DNA from 2 places in the Massilia sp. BGA-UO-ETr-WB1 genome. Region 1 is predicted to be linked to the other one. Evidence: riboswitches for the same ligand, from Rfam matches in the RefSeq annotation. Region 1 holds a riboswitch; the other holds the start of a gene.
The links. A riboswitch is a leader RNA that binds a small molecule or an ion and turns the genes downstream of it on or off. The one in region 1 is predicted to bind thiamine pyrophosphate.

Region 1 (8,202 bases):
AGCTGCGCGCCCTTCTTCACGAACTCCACCGCCTTCTCCTGCATGCCCTTGGCCGCGTAGTCGCGCACTTCCTGCGTGATCTTCATCGAGCAGAAATGCGGGCCGCACATGGAACAGAAATGCGCCACCTTGGCGCTGTCTTTCGGCAGCGTCTCGTCGTGGAAGGAACGCGCCTTGTCCGGATCCAGGCCGATGTTGAACTGGTCTTCCCAGCGGAACTCGAAGCGCGCCTTGGACAGCGCGTTGTCGCGGATCTGCGCGCCCGGATGGCCCTTGGCCAGGTCGGCCGCGTGCGCGGCGATCTTGTAGGTGATGATGCCGTCCTTGACGTCGTCCTTGTTCGGCAGGCCCAGATGCTCCTTGGGCGTGACGTAGCACAGCATGGCGGTGCCGTACCAGCCGATCAAGGCTGCGCCGATGCCGGAGGTGATGTGGTCGTAGCCCGGCGCGATATCGGTGGTCAGCGGTCCCAGCGTGTAGAACGGCGCTTCGCTGCACTGCTCCAGCTGCAGGTCCATGTTTTCCTTGATGAGCTGCATCGGCACGTGGCCCGGGCCTTCGATCATCACCTGCACGCCGTGCTTCCACGCCACCTGGGTCAGCTCGCCCAGCGTTTTCAGTTCGCCCAGCTGCGCTTCGTCGTTGGCGTCGTAGATCGAGCCGGGACGCAGGCCGTCGCCCAGGCTGAAGGACACGTCGTAGGCCTTCATGATTTCGCAGATCTCTTCGAAGTGCGTGTACAGGAAGGATTCCTTGTGGTGCGCCAGGCACCACTTGGCCATGATGGAACCGCCGCGCGAGACGATGCCGGTCAGGCGCTTGGCCGTCAACGGCACGTAGCGCAGCAGCACGCCGGCATGGATGGTGAAATAGTCCACGCCCTGCTCCGCCTGTTCGATCAGCGTGTCGCGGAAAATCTCCCAGGTCAGGTCCTCGGCCTTGCCGTTGACCTTCTCGAGCGCCTGGTAGATCGGCACGGTGCCGATGGGCACCGGGCTGTTGCGGATGATCCATTCGCGCGTTTCGTGGATATGCTTGCCGGTCGACAGATCCATCACGTTGTCGCCGCCCCAGCGGATGGCCCAGGTCATCTTCTCCACTTCCTCGCCGATCGACGAGGTGACGGCGGAGTTGCCGATGTTGGCGTTGATCTTGACCAGGAAATTGCGGCCAATGATCATCGGCTCCACTTCCGGGTGGTTGATGTTGGCGGGGATGATGGCGCGGCCGCGGGCGATTTCCTCGCGCACGAATTCCGGCGTGATCTCGGCCGGGATGGAGGCGCCGTAGTTCTGGCCCGGGTGCTGGCGGCCCATCAGTTCGGCCATGCGCTCGCCCATCGGGCCGGACGCCTTCAGCTCTTCCAGATACTCTTTGCGGCGCAGGTTTTCGCGGATGGCGACGAACTCCATCTCGGGCGTGATGATGCCCTGGCGCGCGTAGTGCATCTGGGTGACATTGCCACCCGCTTTGGCGCGGCGCGGCTTGCGCGTCAGATTGAAGCGCAGCTCGGCCAGCGCCGGGTCTTCCAGGCGCTCCTTGCCGTAGTCCGACGTCGGGCCGTCCAGTTCCTCGGTGTCGTCGCGGTCCAGTATCCACGGCAGGCGCGGCGTGGCCAGGCCGGAGCGGATATCGATCTGCACGTCGGGGTCGGTGTACGGGCCGGAGGTGTCGTAGACGTAGACGGGGGGATTTTTCTCGTGGCCGAACGAGGCGGACGTGTCCGACTGCGAGATCTCGCGCATGGGCACGCGGATATCCGGGCGGCTGCCCTCGACGTAGATCTTGCGGGAATTAGGAAGCGGCGCGATGGCCGCGCTGTCCACTTCGGCGGTGGCGGACAGGAATTTCGGATTGGCGTTCATTTGGCTCCTTTGTTAGCTACAGGAGCCAGCAAAGGAGGGTTCGGCAAATCCGTGCAGCGTCGCGCAACCCAAGGCGCGGGCGCGCGGCGTGGCGGATGGAGGCCTAAAGCTTCCCTTCGCTGGCATTATCCAGATCAGGTTCGGAGGGTATTTCTCACCCGCGCCGCTTTCGCGACGCAGGACCCCTAGCGTGTGCCGCCTTGCGGCAGCGAATTGAATTATACATCTCCCATAGCCGCGTACAACTTATATTTGAAACAATACTTCCTATTGCGGGCGATAGCTTACCGTCAGCGTATAGCTGGAGGCGGAGTAACCGTTCAGCAGCACGTACACGTCGCCGTTGGCCGCCATGGTGATGGTGCAGCTTTCGGTGCTGGTGGAGCCGTCGGACTTGCAGTCATACGTGCTGGTGGTCGGCACGCTGGTCTTGCGCACGTACAGGTCGGCGTCGCCGCTGCCGGTGGTGGACGCCTTGAAGCTGCCGGCGCCGGCCTTGAACGGGCCGAAGCTGCGGGTCTGGTTGCGGGTCAGGCTGCCGCTGAAGGTTTCCACCTTGTCCGGCACCGGCACCACGCCGGGGCCGTCGCTGCCCAGCTCCACCGCGAAACTCAGGCCCAGGCGCGCGAACTTGAGCGCGTGGTCGGCCTGGTTGCCGCTGTTGGCGTAGGTGTCGTTGGCGGTGTGGATGTAGGGGTTGTCCTGCGAGAACGAGGCCTCGAACGGCAGCGAAGCCCAGTAGCCGGCAGCGGTCCAGGAGGCGTGGTCCGAGCAGCCGTAGCCGCACTGGTCGTAGCCTATCTTCAGCGTGGGCTGGTAGGTGGTGATCAGGTTGGCGAGGAAGGTGTTCTGCTGGCTGTCGGTGTAATCGGTGTAGATGTAGATGTCGGACGCCGAGCCTTTGTAGTTGGTCATGTCCAGCTGCATCACGCCGACCACGTTGATGTTGTTGTTCTTGTGGTATTGCGCGATTTCCTGCGAGCCGCGCAGGCCGACCTCCTCGGCGGCGTAGCCGATCATCTTGATGGTGCGGCGCGGCTTGTAGCCGCTGGCGATCATGACGCGCAGCGCCTCGGTCATGCTGGCGATGCCGGACGCATCGTCATCCGCGCCGGGTGCGCGGGTCGATTCGCCGGTGCTGCTGCCGCTGATCGAGTCGAGGTGGCCGCCCAGCACCACCACTTCCGAGCCGTTGTCGGTACCGGCGATGGTGGCGATCACCGACTTCTGCGGATAGGCCGCGTGCGTGAACTGGGTCACCGTGATGTCGCTGCGGCCAGCCGCCATGGTGGCCCACTTCTGCTTGAGCCAGTTGGAGGCGGCCACGCCGCCGGTGGTGGTGTAGTAGCGGTTGGTGTGCGCCGACAGGTCGATGATGGTCTGGGCGATGTTGGAGGCCTGCATCTGCGGCAGCAGCGGATTGATGACGGTCTGCTGGTCGATCGCGTAGGACGGGCGCGGCACGGCCAGCGCAGCCAGTGTGGTCTTGGGCGCCAGCGCGGAGATGCCGGCCGCTTCGCTCTCGTGCGCCATGAAGCCGCCGCAACGGTGCAGTTCCTTGTGCACGGCGGCCGACAGGGTCAGCATCTGCTTCTCGCTCACCTCCACCAGGTGCACCTTCTCCTGCGCGGCGATGGCGTTCGCGCCGCCGGCAGCGACGCTGGTGATCATGGTGGAGCGGCTCTCGCGCATGACCGCTTGCGGCGCGTTCTTCTTGAGCTGCGCGTAGGCGGCGTCGCCGACGGTGATCCAAATCGTGCCGTTCTGCGCGCAGGCGGCGGCGGATGCGCCGGCCAGCAAACCTGCGACGATCAATGCATTGATGCGAGCTGCCATGTCTGTCTCCAAGGGGCGGTTTTCAGGCGGCCCAAGTTAAACAGTGACGGCAGTGGAGTCAAAAAATTTACAAAAATAGACACACTTCCGCGCAAAGTCTCAGACTGAACACGGCAGTGCAGAGACTATCGAATGTGTAGCCGCGCGGGCTTTGCTAGCGGGGCGCACTCTGATAGATGGTCGCGGCCCAGCGGCCGGCGGGATTCCCGCCGCAGGCATACGTGCCCTCCGCAACGCCGGGACGGATCACGCCGTCGTAAGTGCAGCCGCCCGCAGCCGAACCGCCGCCGCGCGTGATCTGCACCCGGTCGCCGAAGATGGAAATGATGATGTTCTGCTCCTGCAGGCGCTGCCCGTTCGGATTGCGGAACGAACCGTTGAAAGTCGGACCGTTCTGCTGCACCCAGTCCCAGGTCCAGCCGCAGCATTCCCCGCCGCGCCAGTGGCGTCCACGCAAGGCCTCCATGCCCGCCGGCAGATTGGCTTGCGCCACCGCCGCATCCGCCATGCACGCCAACAACGCCAGCGCCGCCATTGTCCTGCCTCTCACCGATCGAGCCATGGTCATCTCCAGTTGTGGGAACTGCCGCAATCCATTGTAAAAAGCGTTGACTGCACTGGCAAGCAAATTGATCCGGGAAAAAAAAGCCCCGCGAAAACGGCGGGGCTTTGTGCACCATTACATCCGGATCACTTTGCGGCAGGTGCGGCCGGGGTTGCCGGAGTCGCAGGAGTCGCAGGGGCTGCAGGGGTTGCAGCCGGAGCGCTCGCGGTCTTCTCCGCTGGCTTGGCTTCCTTCTCGGCCTTGCTGTGATGCGCCTTCTTCGCAGCCTTCTTGTGTTCCTTCGCAGGTTCCGCCTTCACCTCGGCCTTGGCGGCTTCCTTGACTTCAGCCTTGGCGGCAACCGCTTCGGTCTTGGCCGACGGGGCCGGCGCGGCGGCAGGAGCAGGAGATTGAGCGAACGCTGCGGTAGCGAACAGGCCGGCGATCAGGGTAGCGATGGTCTTGGTCATGATGGTTTTTCCTTGGTCAGTATATGGATGGTGTGTTCGGTGCTGCGATTACTTGGCTGCCGGCGCGGTGGCCGAAGCGACTGCCGGTGCGGCCGGTGCAGCAGGCGTGGCCGGAGTCGCTGGCGCGGCTGGAGTTGCGGCCGGAGCGCTCGCGGTCTTCTCCGCTGGCTTGGCTTCTTTCTCTGCCTTGCTGTGATGCGCCTTCTTGGCCGCCTTCTTGTGTTCCTTCGCTGGCTCGGCCTTCACGTCGGTCTTGGCGGCTTCCTTGACTTCAGCCTTGGCGGCAACCGCTTCGGTCTTGGCCGACGGTGCCGGCGCGGCGGCTGGCGCAGGGGTTTGAGCGAATGCTGCGGTAGCGAACAGGCCGGCGATCAGGGTAGCGATGGTCTTGGTCATGATGTATTCCTCTGTAATGATATAAACGGTTTAGTTTGTTTGGTTCTGCTTACTTCACTGCAGGGGCAGCTGGCTTTGCTGCTTCCTCTATCTCGTGCACATTTGCCGTGTCACTGAGCAGAAAACGCGGCCCGCATCTCAGCAGTTGACGGCCTTTACAGGTGCTTACAACTTGCGGTAATTGCTTACAGTTGGCGCCTGCGCGGAGACTCGTGCTAGTATCTGAAAATGTTCAAGACATCCCTTCACTTTGCAGCATGTCCCCGCAGGCCATAGAAGCCTGCTGATCGCGTTCACCTTACACATCTCAGTTTTTCTATCGGCCACAGCGAGTATCTGCTCCCGTGGCCTTTTGTATTTTTGGAGCCAGGAATGGAGCAAATACCGGAGCTAATGCTGTACGACACTTACGAGCGGAGACTGCGCCCTTTCGCGCCCCTGGAAGCCGGCAAGGCCGGCCTCTACGCCTGCGGGCCCACCGTCTACGACTACGCCCATATCGGCAACCTGCGCACCTATCTGTTCGGCGATATCCTGCGCCGCGTCCTGGCGCTGAACGGCTACGCCGTGAAGCACGTGCTTTGCATTACCGACGTCGGCCACCTGACCTCGGATGCCGATACCGGCGAGGACAAGATGGAAAAAGGAAGCCGCCGCACCAGCCAGTCGGCCTGGGAGATCGCCAAGTTCTACACCAAGGCCTTCCAGCACGATCTCGTGCAGCTGCATATCCAGGCGCCGGCCGTGTGGGCGCGCGCGACCGAGCACATTGAAGAACAGATCGCCTTCATTGCCGACATCGAGCGCAACGGTTTTGCATACCGTACCGCCGACGGTATCTACTTCGACACGCAGCGCCTGAAGCGTTACGGCCACCTGGCGCGCCTCAATATCGCGGGACAGCAGTCCGGTCATCGCGTGGATATTCGCGACAAGCGCGCCGCCACCGATTTCGCGCTATGGAAGTTCAGCGGCGCCGAACAGCGCCAGATGGAATGGGACAGTCCATGGGGCCGGGGCTTCCCCGGCTGGCACATCGAGTGCTCGGCCATGTCCACGCGCTACCTCGGCGCGCTGTTCGACATTCATATCGGCGGCGAAGACCATATCCCGGTCCACCACACCAACGAGATCGCGCAGCACGAGGCCTGCCACAGCCACCCGCCGGCGCGCTACTGGCTGCACGGCGCATTCCTGAAGCTGGAAGGCAGCGACAAGATGTCGAAGTCCGACGGCAGTTTCCTGCGGCTCGCCGCAGTTGCCGAGCGCGGCTACGATCCGCTGGCATACCGCTACCTGGCCCTGTCGGCGCAGTACCGCTCGCCGCTGTCCTTCTCGTGGGACGCGCTCGATGCCGCGCACACGGCGCTCGGCCGCCTGCGCCAGGCCTACCGCCGCCTGCCGGACGGCGGCCAGCCCGATCCCGGATACCGGCAAGCGATGCTGGCCGATCTGAACCAGGATCTGAATACGCCCAGGGCGCTGGCACTGATGTGGGAACTGCTGAAATCGCAGTTGCCCGGCGCGGTGCAGAAGGCGACCGTCCGGTGGCTGGACCAGGTGCTGGGCCTGGGGCTGGATGACTGGGCGCCGCCACGGCACACCATCCCTGAGCCGGTTCAGGAATTGGCCGCCGCGCGCGACCTGGCGCGCTCGGAAAAACGCTGGGCCGATGCCGACGCTGCGCGGCTGGCTATCGAGGCGGCGGGTTTCGCTGTGCGCGATACGGCGGCTGGCACTATCGTTGAACCGCGATAGTGCCAGGCGCGCTGCCGCTCAGCGGCCGTGCAGGTGCACTGCCAGCCACAGCGCGCCGTCGCTGACGCTCAGCACCGTGTGCGGTGTTTTCGATGGGATGAAAAGATAGTCGCCGGATTTGAGCTGCACGCTCCCGCCGTCCACGTCGAGCGCCGCTTCGCCCTGCAGCAGGACCACCCATTCGTCCTGCTCCTGCACATATTCCTGCGACGCGATTTTCGACGAGCTGACGATGCGCTCCACCAGCAGCCCTTTGTGGCTAAGCAGCGCTTCAAAGCGCTCCCCTTCCTGCGGCGGGCTTGCGTCGGCAAACAGGTTAGCTGGCTTCATGATCGGCTCCTTGAGTTCGAGCCGATTGTACCTGCAAAAAAAATCCCCGCGGCAGCGGGGATTTGATCGAAGCGGGCGCCGCTTACTTGGCGGCCGGCGCAGCAGCAACTTCTGCTGGCTTCACTTCCTTATCGGCCTTGGCTTTGGCCTTGGCCTTGGTTTTTTCCGACTTCTCGTGCGCCTTGGCTTTCTCTACTTTGGCGTCCGCTTTTGCGCTGGCCGCTTCTTCGTGGGCGCTGGCGACAGCCTTGGTTTCCTTGGCTTCGGCTTTCGCAACTTCCTTGTGCTCCTTGGCTTCCGCCTTCACCGCTTTGGCTTCAGCTTTGGCGGCTGGCACCGTGGTGGCGGCTGGTGCTGCGGCAGGGGCTGGGGTCTGAGCAAATGCTGCGGTAGCGAACAGGCCGGCGATCAGGGTAGCGATTACGTTTTTCATGTTCAGAGTCCTCTATCAAAGTTGTGGTGTAGGGCACGTTTGCCGTGTCACTGGGCAGAAAACGCGAGCCGGATGCGGGCAGTTGACGCCCCTTACACGTGCTTACAACTTGCTGTATTTGCTTACAGATGGACTTCCTTGGCGCGCGCCTGCCGTTCGAAGCGGTTATCGAAGTAGGCGCGGCGGCCGCGCAGCATCTGCCACAGGCTTTCGAGGGGATACGCGGCAAGGAAGGCCGGCCCCCACCTTTCATACTGGCGCACGTGTTCATGCTCGTGCAGCCGCAGGCGTTCCAGCTCCTGCGCTGTGGCGCCGATGACGGAATGGCCGAAGGTGATGGCGACAAACGGCAGCTTGCGCAGCCAGGGGGCGTGCCCGCGCTGCGAGAGCGCCACTTCGACCACGCCGTCGGCAACGCGCGCCCTGGCGCCGAACAGGAAAGCGGGAGCTGCCAGGCACAAGCCCAGCGCCGTGCATGGGGAAGCCCAGGCATAACGCAGCAGGCGGACAAAAAGACGGGGGATGGACATGGCGGAATCTTAGCACCGGCTGTGCTTTACGTGGCGCTGC
Region 2 (8,202 bases), on a different contig from region 1:
CATACTTACCACCTTAGGTGGTTCTGCTTCCACATTTGTCGACGTAACACCAAGAGCACCAAGGACTGCTGTAAGTATCTTTTTCATCTATTTCGATTTTTGTGATTTCTTCTCAAGTGTTATGGCGGCAACGGCCGCTGTTGGCCGTTTGCTGCCGACATCTTGACTGCCGACGTCCCCTAGAACAGCCATACGATCGCCGAAGGTTTATGGGTTATTTGTACGCCTAGCGCGATATGCCAACGCAGCGTCCATGAAGACTATCCCAGCCATTCCTGCCGCTACGCCGAACTGGCGGCCTAAGCAAAGGCTTGCGCTACTTAGGCCAAAACAAACCGCCGCGAATGCAAAACCCTTCGATTGCATCATCTATTGTTTCTATTTCGCAAAGTAACGACGGGCAAACAATCAGTCATCGAGTGAACAGACCACGTCAATGAAAGCGCATTGCTAATTTTGTCACGTTTCCAATGGGAAAGGCAAGCATCAGAGGTACCGATCTGCGCGGATAGCTTGGTGGACCATTTCCCGCCCCTATCGAATACGAGAAAGCTCATGCCAACGGTACAATGTCCGTCCGCACCGCGCCGGTGATGATGGATTGACCACCTTTGCCATGCCAGCTACTGCTACTCGCCCCGACGCCCCCTTCTTCATCGCTCTCAATGCCGGCTCCGGCCATGACGAGACCGAAGAGCGGCGCACGACCATCGAATCGGTGCTGCGCGATTCCGGCCGGCAGTTTCAGCTGACGATCATCGATCAGCCGGACACCATTGACCAGATTGCCGCCCAGCTTGCCCAGCAGGCTTCCGCCGCCGGCGGCGTACTGGTGGCGGCGGGCGGCGACGGCACCATCAATGCAGTAGCGCGCCAAGCCATCGCGCACGGCTGCGCGTTCGGTGTTCTGCCGCAGGGCACTTTCAACTACTTTGGCCGCACCCACGGCATCCCCGAAAACCTGAGCGAGGCGGTGCACGCGCTGCTTGCTGCGCGCTTGCATCCGGTGCAGGTTGGGATAGTGAACGACCGCGTATTCCTGGTCAACGCCAGTATCGGCTTGTATCCGAAGCTGCTGGAAGAGCGCGAAATCGACAAGAAGCAATTCGGCCGGAGTAGGCTGGTGGCGGTGCTGTCCGCCATCAAAACCATCCTGACCCCGCATCGCCGCCTGCGCCTAGTCCTGCAAATCGACGGCAAGCTGCAGCGCCTGCGCACCGCGACATTCTTCGTTGGTAACAATCGCCTTCAGATGGAACAAGTCGGCATTGACCCGTTGAGCGCGGCGGTGGAAGACGGCAGGCTGGCGGCGGTGGCGCCGCGCACCAAAGGCAAACTGGGCATGTTGTGGCTGATGCTGCAAGGAGCGCTGGGACGGTTGGGAAGCATGGATCAAGCCGACCAATTGGCAACCTACAGCTTCACCCAGATGCAGGTGAAGGTACGCACCTTGTCGCGGCGCCGAAAGGTGAAGGTGGCCACCGATGGCGAGGTGACCTATATGGCCAATCCGCTGGAATTCCGCGTGATGGATGAGCAATTGCTGCTCTTGAAGCCCGATCCGGCGCAAGCGCAAGCTGGCAACGCGCCGGATGACCATACGCCCGCATTTGCGTCGGGCCTGGTCAATATCCGTTAGCGGGCGCGCCGCAAGCTCAGGGGGACCGGCTGCGCGGGTAGCGCGGCAGGCCGTCGCCCAAGTGCAGCCAGCCGAGCTGGCCTTCCACTTGCGTATGGTCTTGCGGCGGCAGCGCTTCGGGGTCGTCCAGGCTGCAGGTGGTGACGTCGATGAAGCCGGGGCCGTCGGCGGATTCGTAGCTCAGGTGGGCGCCGCACTGGGCGCAGAAGCAGCGCGTGACGCCGGGGCTGGAAGCGAAGCGCTGCGGCGAGCCTTGCGTGTAGCGGAAGCTCGCCAGCGGCACCGTGAACCAGGCCACGCACGGCGCGCCGGCGATGCTGCGGCAGCTTTCGCAATGGCACAGCGTGGTGCTGGAAGCGGGGCCGGTTGCTTCGTAGCGCACCGCGCCGCAGTAGCAGCCGCCGGTCCAGGCAGTTTGCGTTTCCATGTGGTCCTCCCGATGGCGTTTCCCACATTGTAGCGGCACACAAAAAGCGTCGGCGCAGGCTCCAACGCATTTTCCGGCGCTGAGCGATAATGACGGGCTCAAGCCAGCCACATTATCCAGGAGCCTGCTTTGCTTAATTTCGATTTCTACAATCCCACTCAAATCCTGTTCGGCCAGGGCCAGATCGCGGCCATCACGCCGCTGGTGCCGGCCGGCGCGCGCGTGCTGATGCTGTACGGCGGCGGCAGCATCAAGCGCAACGGCGTTTATGACGAAGTGAAGGCTGCCCTGAGCGGCCACACGGTGATCGAGTTCGCCGGCATCGAGCCGAACCCGCACTACGAAACGCTGATGAAGGCGGTGGAAATCGTGAAGGCGGAGAAGATCGACTTCCTGCTGGCGGTGGGCGGCGGCTCCGTGATCGACGGCACCAAGTTCGTGGCGGCGGCAGCGCTGTTCGGCGACGAAGACCCGTGGCTGATCCTGAAGAAAGGCGGCGCCAACATCACCGCCGCCCTGCCCTTCGGCAGTGTGCTGACCCTGCCGGCCACGGGCTCCGAGATGAACGCGGCCAGCGTCGTGACGCGCGCGGCCACGCAGGAGAAGCGCGCCTTCCATAGCCGCCACGTGTTCCCGAAATTCTCCGTGCTGGACCCGAGCAAGACCTTCACGCTGCCGCTGCGCCAGGTGGGCAACGGCGTGGTGGATGCCTTCGTGCACGTGATGGAGCAGTACATGACCTACCCGGCCAACGCGCCGGTGCAGGACCGCTGGGCTGAAGGCCTGCTGCTCACGCTGATCGAGGAAGGCCCGAAAACGCTGAGCGAGCCGGAGAACGTGGACGTGCGCGCCAACGTGATGTGGAGCGCCACCATGGCGCTGAACGGGGTAATCGGCGTGGGCGTGCCGCAGGACTGGGCTACCCACCTGATCGGCCACGAGCTGACCGCGCTGTACTCCCTGGACCATGCGCAGACGCTGGCCATCGTGTTGCCGGGCATCCTCACGGTGCGCAAGGAGGCCAAGCGCGCCAAGCTGCTGCAGTACGCGGCGCGGGTTTGGGGCATTACCGAAGGCGATGAGGACAGCCGCATCGCCGCCGCCATCGAGCGCACGCGCGGCTTCTTCGAGCAGATGGGCGTGCAGACGCGCCTGTCCGGGTACGGCCTGGACGCGTCGGCCATCGACGCCGTGGTGGCCGCGCTGGAAGCGCACAAGATGGTGAAACTGGGCGAGCACCGCGACGTGGACGCGGCGGCAGCCCGCGCGGCGCTGGAGCTCAGCCTGTAAAACATGCTACACTTGTAATTCGCTAGGGGTCCTGGGAACGCGTTTTCCGGGTGAGAGATACCCTTCGTACCTGATCTGGATAATGCCAGCGAAGGAAAGCGCAAAGTTGTTTCCCCTCCTTTGTTCCCTTCCGTTGGCTCCCTTTGTTTACGAGAGCCCGATATGTCCGCACGTAATTTCGCAATTAGCACGATCGCCCTGGCGGTCTCCCAAGCCTTTTCCGTTTCCGCGTTTGCGGAAGACGCGCCTGCCGCAGCCCCTGCGCCTGCCGGCCAGGCCATGGCCGACGTGGTCGTCATCACCGGCAAGACCAGCGCCAACCGCGCCTCCGTGGCCGGCTTCACCGACACGCCGCTGCTGGAAACGCCGGCCTCCGTCACGGTGCTGAACCGCGAGAAGATGCAGGAGCTGAACATCCGCTCCACCACCGACGCGGCCAAGTTCGACGCCAGCATCGGCGACGCCTACAACGCCGTCGGTTACGCCGAGCAGTTCTCCATCCGCGGCTTCAAGCTCGATAACAGCAGCAGCTACCGCAAGGACGGCATGATCATCCCTGCCGACACCCAGATCCCGCTGGAAAACAAGGAAGCCATCGAAGTGCTGAAAGGCTTGGCGGGCCTGCAGGCCGGCCTGGCCACGCCGGGCGGCATCGTCAACTACGTGACCAAGCGTCCGACCGACAAGCCGCTGCGCTCCGTCATCGTGGAAGCGAGCGAGCGCGGCACGGTGCTGGGCGCCGTGGACGTGGGCGGCCGCTTCGAGGACCGCCGTTTCGGCTACCGCGTGAATGTGGCCAGCGAGCGCCTGCGCTCCTACGTCAAGGGCGCGGACGGCCGCCGCAACTTCATCTCGGGCGCGTTCGACTGGCAGATTTCGCCGCAGGCACTGCTGCAGCTGGACGCGGATTTCCAGAAAAAGGCGCAGGTGTCCGTGCCCGGCTTCCAGCTGATTAACAACCAGACGCTGCCCAACATCCCGGCAGACACCATGCTGAACGACCAGCCGTGGAGCTACCCGGTGGAGACCGAGAGCAGCAACATCGGCGCGCGCTTCACCTACCAGTTCAACCCGGACTGGAACGCCACCGTTACCGCCAACAGCCACTCCTTCAAGCGCGACGACTACACCGCCTTCCCTTACGGCTGCGGCGCGGAGAACCTGTATCCGGGCTTCTGCGGCAACGGCGACTACGACGTCTACGACTACATCAGCCTGGGCGAGCGCAAGAAGCCGCAAGCCGTGCAGGCCATGGTGCAGGGTAAATTCGCCACCGGCGCCTTCAGCCACGCCGTCACGGCCGGCTACTCCTTCTACAAGAACAGCGAGAAGTGGGGCCAGGACCTGTACGAATGGGCCGGCACCAGCAATATCTATCACCCAGTGGTGGTCCAGCCCACAGGCTTGACCAGCGGCCCCGTTTCCGAGCGCCGCAGCGACCGCGAACGCGCGGTGTTCTTCCAGGACGTGGTGAGCCTGACCGACCAGCTGAAGCTGCACGCCGGCGCGCGCCATACCAAGGTTGAGCGCAACCAGGTGGCCGCCGTGAACCGCACCGATGAAAGCTTCTGGCTGCCGAACCTGTCGCTGGTGTTTTCGCCGCGCGCCAACGTGTCGGCCTACGCCAGTTGGGCCGAAGGCCTGGAACGCGGCGGCATCGCGCCGCGCCTGACCAATAACAAGGGCGAAGCGCTGGCGCCGTCGCTGTCCAAGCAGATCGAGCTGGGCGTGAAGGCGGACCTGTACAAGGACCTGAGCCTGGCCATGGCCGTGTTCCAGATCCGCAAAGGCCTGGAATACACCGACACCGCCAACACCTATGTGCGCAACGGCCGCGCGCAGCATCACGGCCTGGAACTGTCGGCGCAGGGCCACGTCACGCCGGACCTGATGCTGGCCTTCAGCGCCATGGCGCTGGACACCGAGCAAAGCGGCACCGGCCTGGCCAGCATGGACGGCAAGCGCGTGACCAATGTGCCGAAGTTCAAGTCGACGCTGTACGCGGAATACGCGGTGCCGCAAGTGGCGGGCCTGAAGATCAACGCCAACTGGCAGCACGCGGGCAAGAAAGCCTTCGATCCGGAGAACACCTTCTTCGTGCCGAGCTATAGCACGCTGAACCTGGGCGCTTCCTACGCCACGAAGATCGGCGTCACCGCCGCCACCTTCCGCGCGCAGGTCTACAACGCCACCGACAAGTTCTACTGGCGCGACGTGACGCCGGACCTGGGCGGCTACCTGTTCCCGGGCGCCGGGCGCACCGTCAAGCTGTCCGCGCAGCTGGACTTCTGATCCGGCTTCCGGCTTAGAAGATGTACTGCACCCGCAGGGCGAAGCTTTTCGCCGTGCGGGCTGAATTCCGCCCCACCAGCAAGGCCGCGTCGTACTTGAGCTCCTGGCCGGCGCCCATCTCCAAGGTGCCGAACAGCGCCGGCCCAAGCCGGTGCGAACGCCGCTTCTCCGGCAGCCAGTCGTTCCACTTCCCCACTTCGCCAAAGCCCTGGATGCCGGGCTGCAGCCAGCTTTTCCAGCGCTGCTTCACCTGCCACTGGTAGGCCAGCTGCGTCTGTTCCGGCTGGCCGGTGCGGTAGTCGCGCTGCAGGAAGACGTTGAAATTGAACTGCGTGCGCCAGACCTCGGTCTGCAGCGCCGGGCCGATCTCCACGCTGTAGCTGTGCGGACTGCTGTCGCTGCGGGCCACGGTGGTGTGCAGCGCCAGGTCGAAGGGATACTGGCCTTGCGTAAGCATGTAGTCGTTCTGCCACTCCACCGATGCCAGCCTGTCGCTGCGCCCGTGCCTGCGTATCCAGACGGCGGACAACTCGGTGTACCAGCGCGACGTGACGCCGTAGCCGAAGCCCAGCTCGGGGGAGGAAGTGCTGGAATAGCGCTTGTAGTCGGCGTTCCAGTATTTGAAGTCGATCGACTTCTGGCCTTCCATGTCGTAGATTGAAACCAGGTAGTAGCCGGTGGCGGCGCCGGCCGGCTGCAGCGGTGCTGCGCCGAGCGAGGCGGCGAACAGAAAACCGGAGATGGCGCGTGCGCTTTTCATCCTGCTAATGTAGCAGGCCTTCCAAGCACTTGCTCGACTTTCATCAAGCGTTGTTCAGGCGGGCCGCTCACCAGCGTGTACACAATGCCGCGCGCGGCCAGTTCGTCCAGCAGCAGCGCGCTGACAGGGCCGCTGGCGTCCTCCGGCTCGCGCATCAGGCCATCGGGCACCCAGGGCAGGTCCGGCGCGCACAGCAGGGTGATGTCGTAGCGGTGCGAGGCGGCCAGCGCGGCCAGTTCGGCGTCGATGCCGCCGAAGTAGTGGCGGCTGTAGACCGCCGTCATCAGCGGCGTGGTGTCGCAGAACAGGAAACGGCGCGCCTGCGGCAGGGCCGCTTCCTCGCGCTCCACCTGGGTGCGGGCGATGTGGATCTGGTCGGACGACACCGGCAGGCGCGCCTCGGTGTCGACGAATTCGCGCAAATACTCCGGCACCCAGATGGTGCGGTAGTGCTGCGCCAGGCGCGCCGCCAGCGTGGTTTTGCCGGACGACGCTGAGCCGACGATGGCGACGCGAAGCACGGGCGTCATGGCGCTACCATCAAAAAAGTCACCGTCATTTCAGCACCATCGCTTCGGCCGCCGGACCGCCCTCGCCCATGGACTTTTTCCAGGCCAGCAGGCCGATGGCGGCCATCACCACGAACATGCCGTACAGGAGCGCGGTCAGCATCAGCCCCTTGTGGATGTAGAGCCCCACGTATATCACGTCGACGATGATCCACACATGCCAGTTCTCGAGCTTTTTGCGCGACAGCAGGACCTGGCCCACCAGGCTGCCGGCGGTGAGGAAGGCATCGGTCTTCGGCACGTCGGTGTCGGTGAAACTGTGCAGGAACCAGGCCAGCACCGCGAAGCCCACGGCCCAGCCGGCGGCGGCCACCCACAGCCCGCGCTGCGTGGTGCGGGTGACGGGCAGGCGCTCGTGCGTGGCGTCGCCGTGCAGCCACTGGTACCAGCCCCAGAACGATACGCTGATGAACACCAGTTGCAGCGCCATGTCGCCATACAGGCGGGCGCCGTAGAACACCACGCCGTAGGTGGCCGAGGACAGGATGGCGAACAGCCAGGCCCAGTGGTTCTGGCGGATGTTGAGCAGCACCGTCATGACGGAAAGCACAAAGGAAACCAGTTCTATGGGTGTGGTGCTCAGCCCGAACAGGGCAAATGATTCATTCATGGCGGGCGATCGAAGGTGAACCGTCGATTATGAAGCAAAAAGGGGCCGGGCTCAATATCGAGCCCGGCCCCTTCTTCATGAAAGCTACCCTGTCTATTTTTTAGGGTACTTGATGGTCATTTCCTGCAGCAGGTTGTCGGCGTGGTCCACTTCCTTCATCACCCACAGCATGTAGCGGATGTCGAGGTGGATGGCGCGGGTGATGGCGGTGTCAAAGTACCAGTCCTTGGTGATCGATTCATAGGTCGAATCGAAGTTCAGGCCAATCAGCTCGCCACGCTTGTTCATCACTGCCGAACCGGAGTTGCCGCCGGTGGTATCGGCGCTGCTCAGGAAGTTCACCGGCACGGTGCCCAGCACCGGGTCCTTGAACTGGCCGTAGCGCTTGGCTTTCACCGCGTCGATCAGGTTGTCCGGCGCGATGAACGGGTCTTTGCCGGTGTGCTTCTCGACGATGCCTTCCACGGTGGTGAACGGGCCCTTGGTCAAGCCGTCCTTCGGCGAATAGGCCGACACGGTGCCGTAGGTCACGCGCAGCGTGGAGTTGGCGTCCGGATACACCGGCTTGCCCTGCGATTTCTTCCACGCGATGACGGCGGCCATGTATTGCGGCAC

Region 2: another riboswitch for thiamine pyrophosphate. It lies ahead of AC56DV_RS09550 (TonB-dependent siderophore receptor); the one in region 1 lies ahead of thiC (phosphomethylpyrimidine synthase ThiC).

What each region holds. Positions count from the first base shown of each region.
Region 1 is NZ_JCAQOT010000026.1:881,509-889,710, forward strand. Features, by position in the region: gene thiC (phosphomethylpyrimidine synthase ThiC) at 1-1,865, opposite strand, end outside; TPP riboswitch at 1,960-2,062, opposite strand; gene AC56DV_RS26345 (M20/M25/M40 family metallo-hydrolase) at 2,133-3,701, opposite strand; gene AC56DV_RS26350 (hypothetical protein) at 3,856-4,263, opposite strand; gene AC56DV_RS26355 (hypothetical protein) at 4,392-4,715, opposite strand; gene AC56DV_RS26360 (hypothetical protein) at 4,764-5,111, opposite strand; gene cysS (cysteine--tRNA ligase) at 5,484-6,869, shown strand; gene AC56DV_RS26370 (cupin domain-containing protein) at 6,888-7,199, opposite strand; gene AC56DV_RS26375 (hypothetical protein) at 7,282-7,632, opposite strand; gene AC56DV_RS26380 (signal peptide prediction) at 7,755-8,162, opposite strand; gene AC56DV_RS26385 (alpha/beta hydrolase) at 8,189-8,202, opposite strand, start outside.
Region 2 is NZ_JCAQOT010000023.1:233,090-241,291, reverse strand. Features, by position in the region: gene AC56DV_RS09570 (hypothetical protein) at 1-87, opposite strand, end outside; gene AC56DV_RS09565 (diacylglycerol/lipid kinase family protein) at 602-1,639, shown strand; gene AC56DV_RS09560 (GFA family protein) at 1,656-2,066, opposite strand; gene AC56DV_RS09555 (iron-containing alcohol dehydrogenase) at 2,196-3,356, shown strand; TPP riboswitch at 3,371-3,470, shown strand; gene AC56DV_RS09550 (TonB-dependent siderophore receptor) at 3,519-5,648, shown strand; gene AC56DV_RS09545 (hypothetical protein) at 5,662-6,408, opposite strand; gene AC56DV_RS09540 (AAA family ATPase) at 6,405-6,938, opposite strand; gene pnuC (nicotinamide riboside transporter PnuC) at 6,964-7,587, opposite strand; gene AC56DV_RS09530 (S46 family peptidase) at 7,681-8,202, opposite strand, start outside.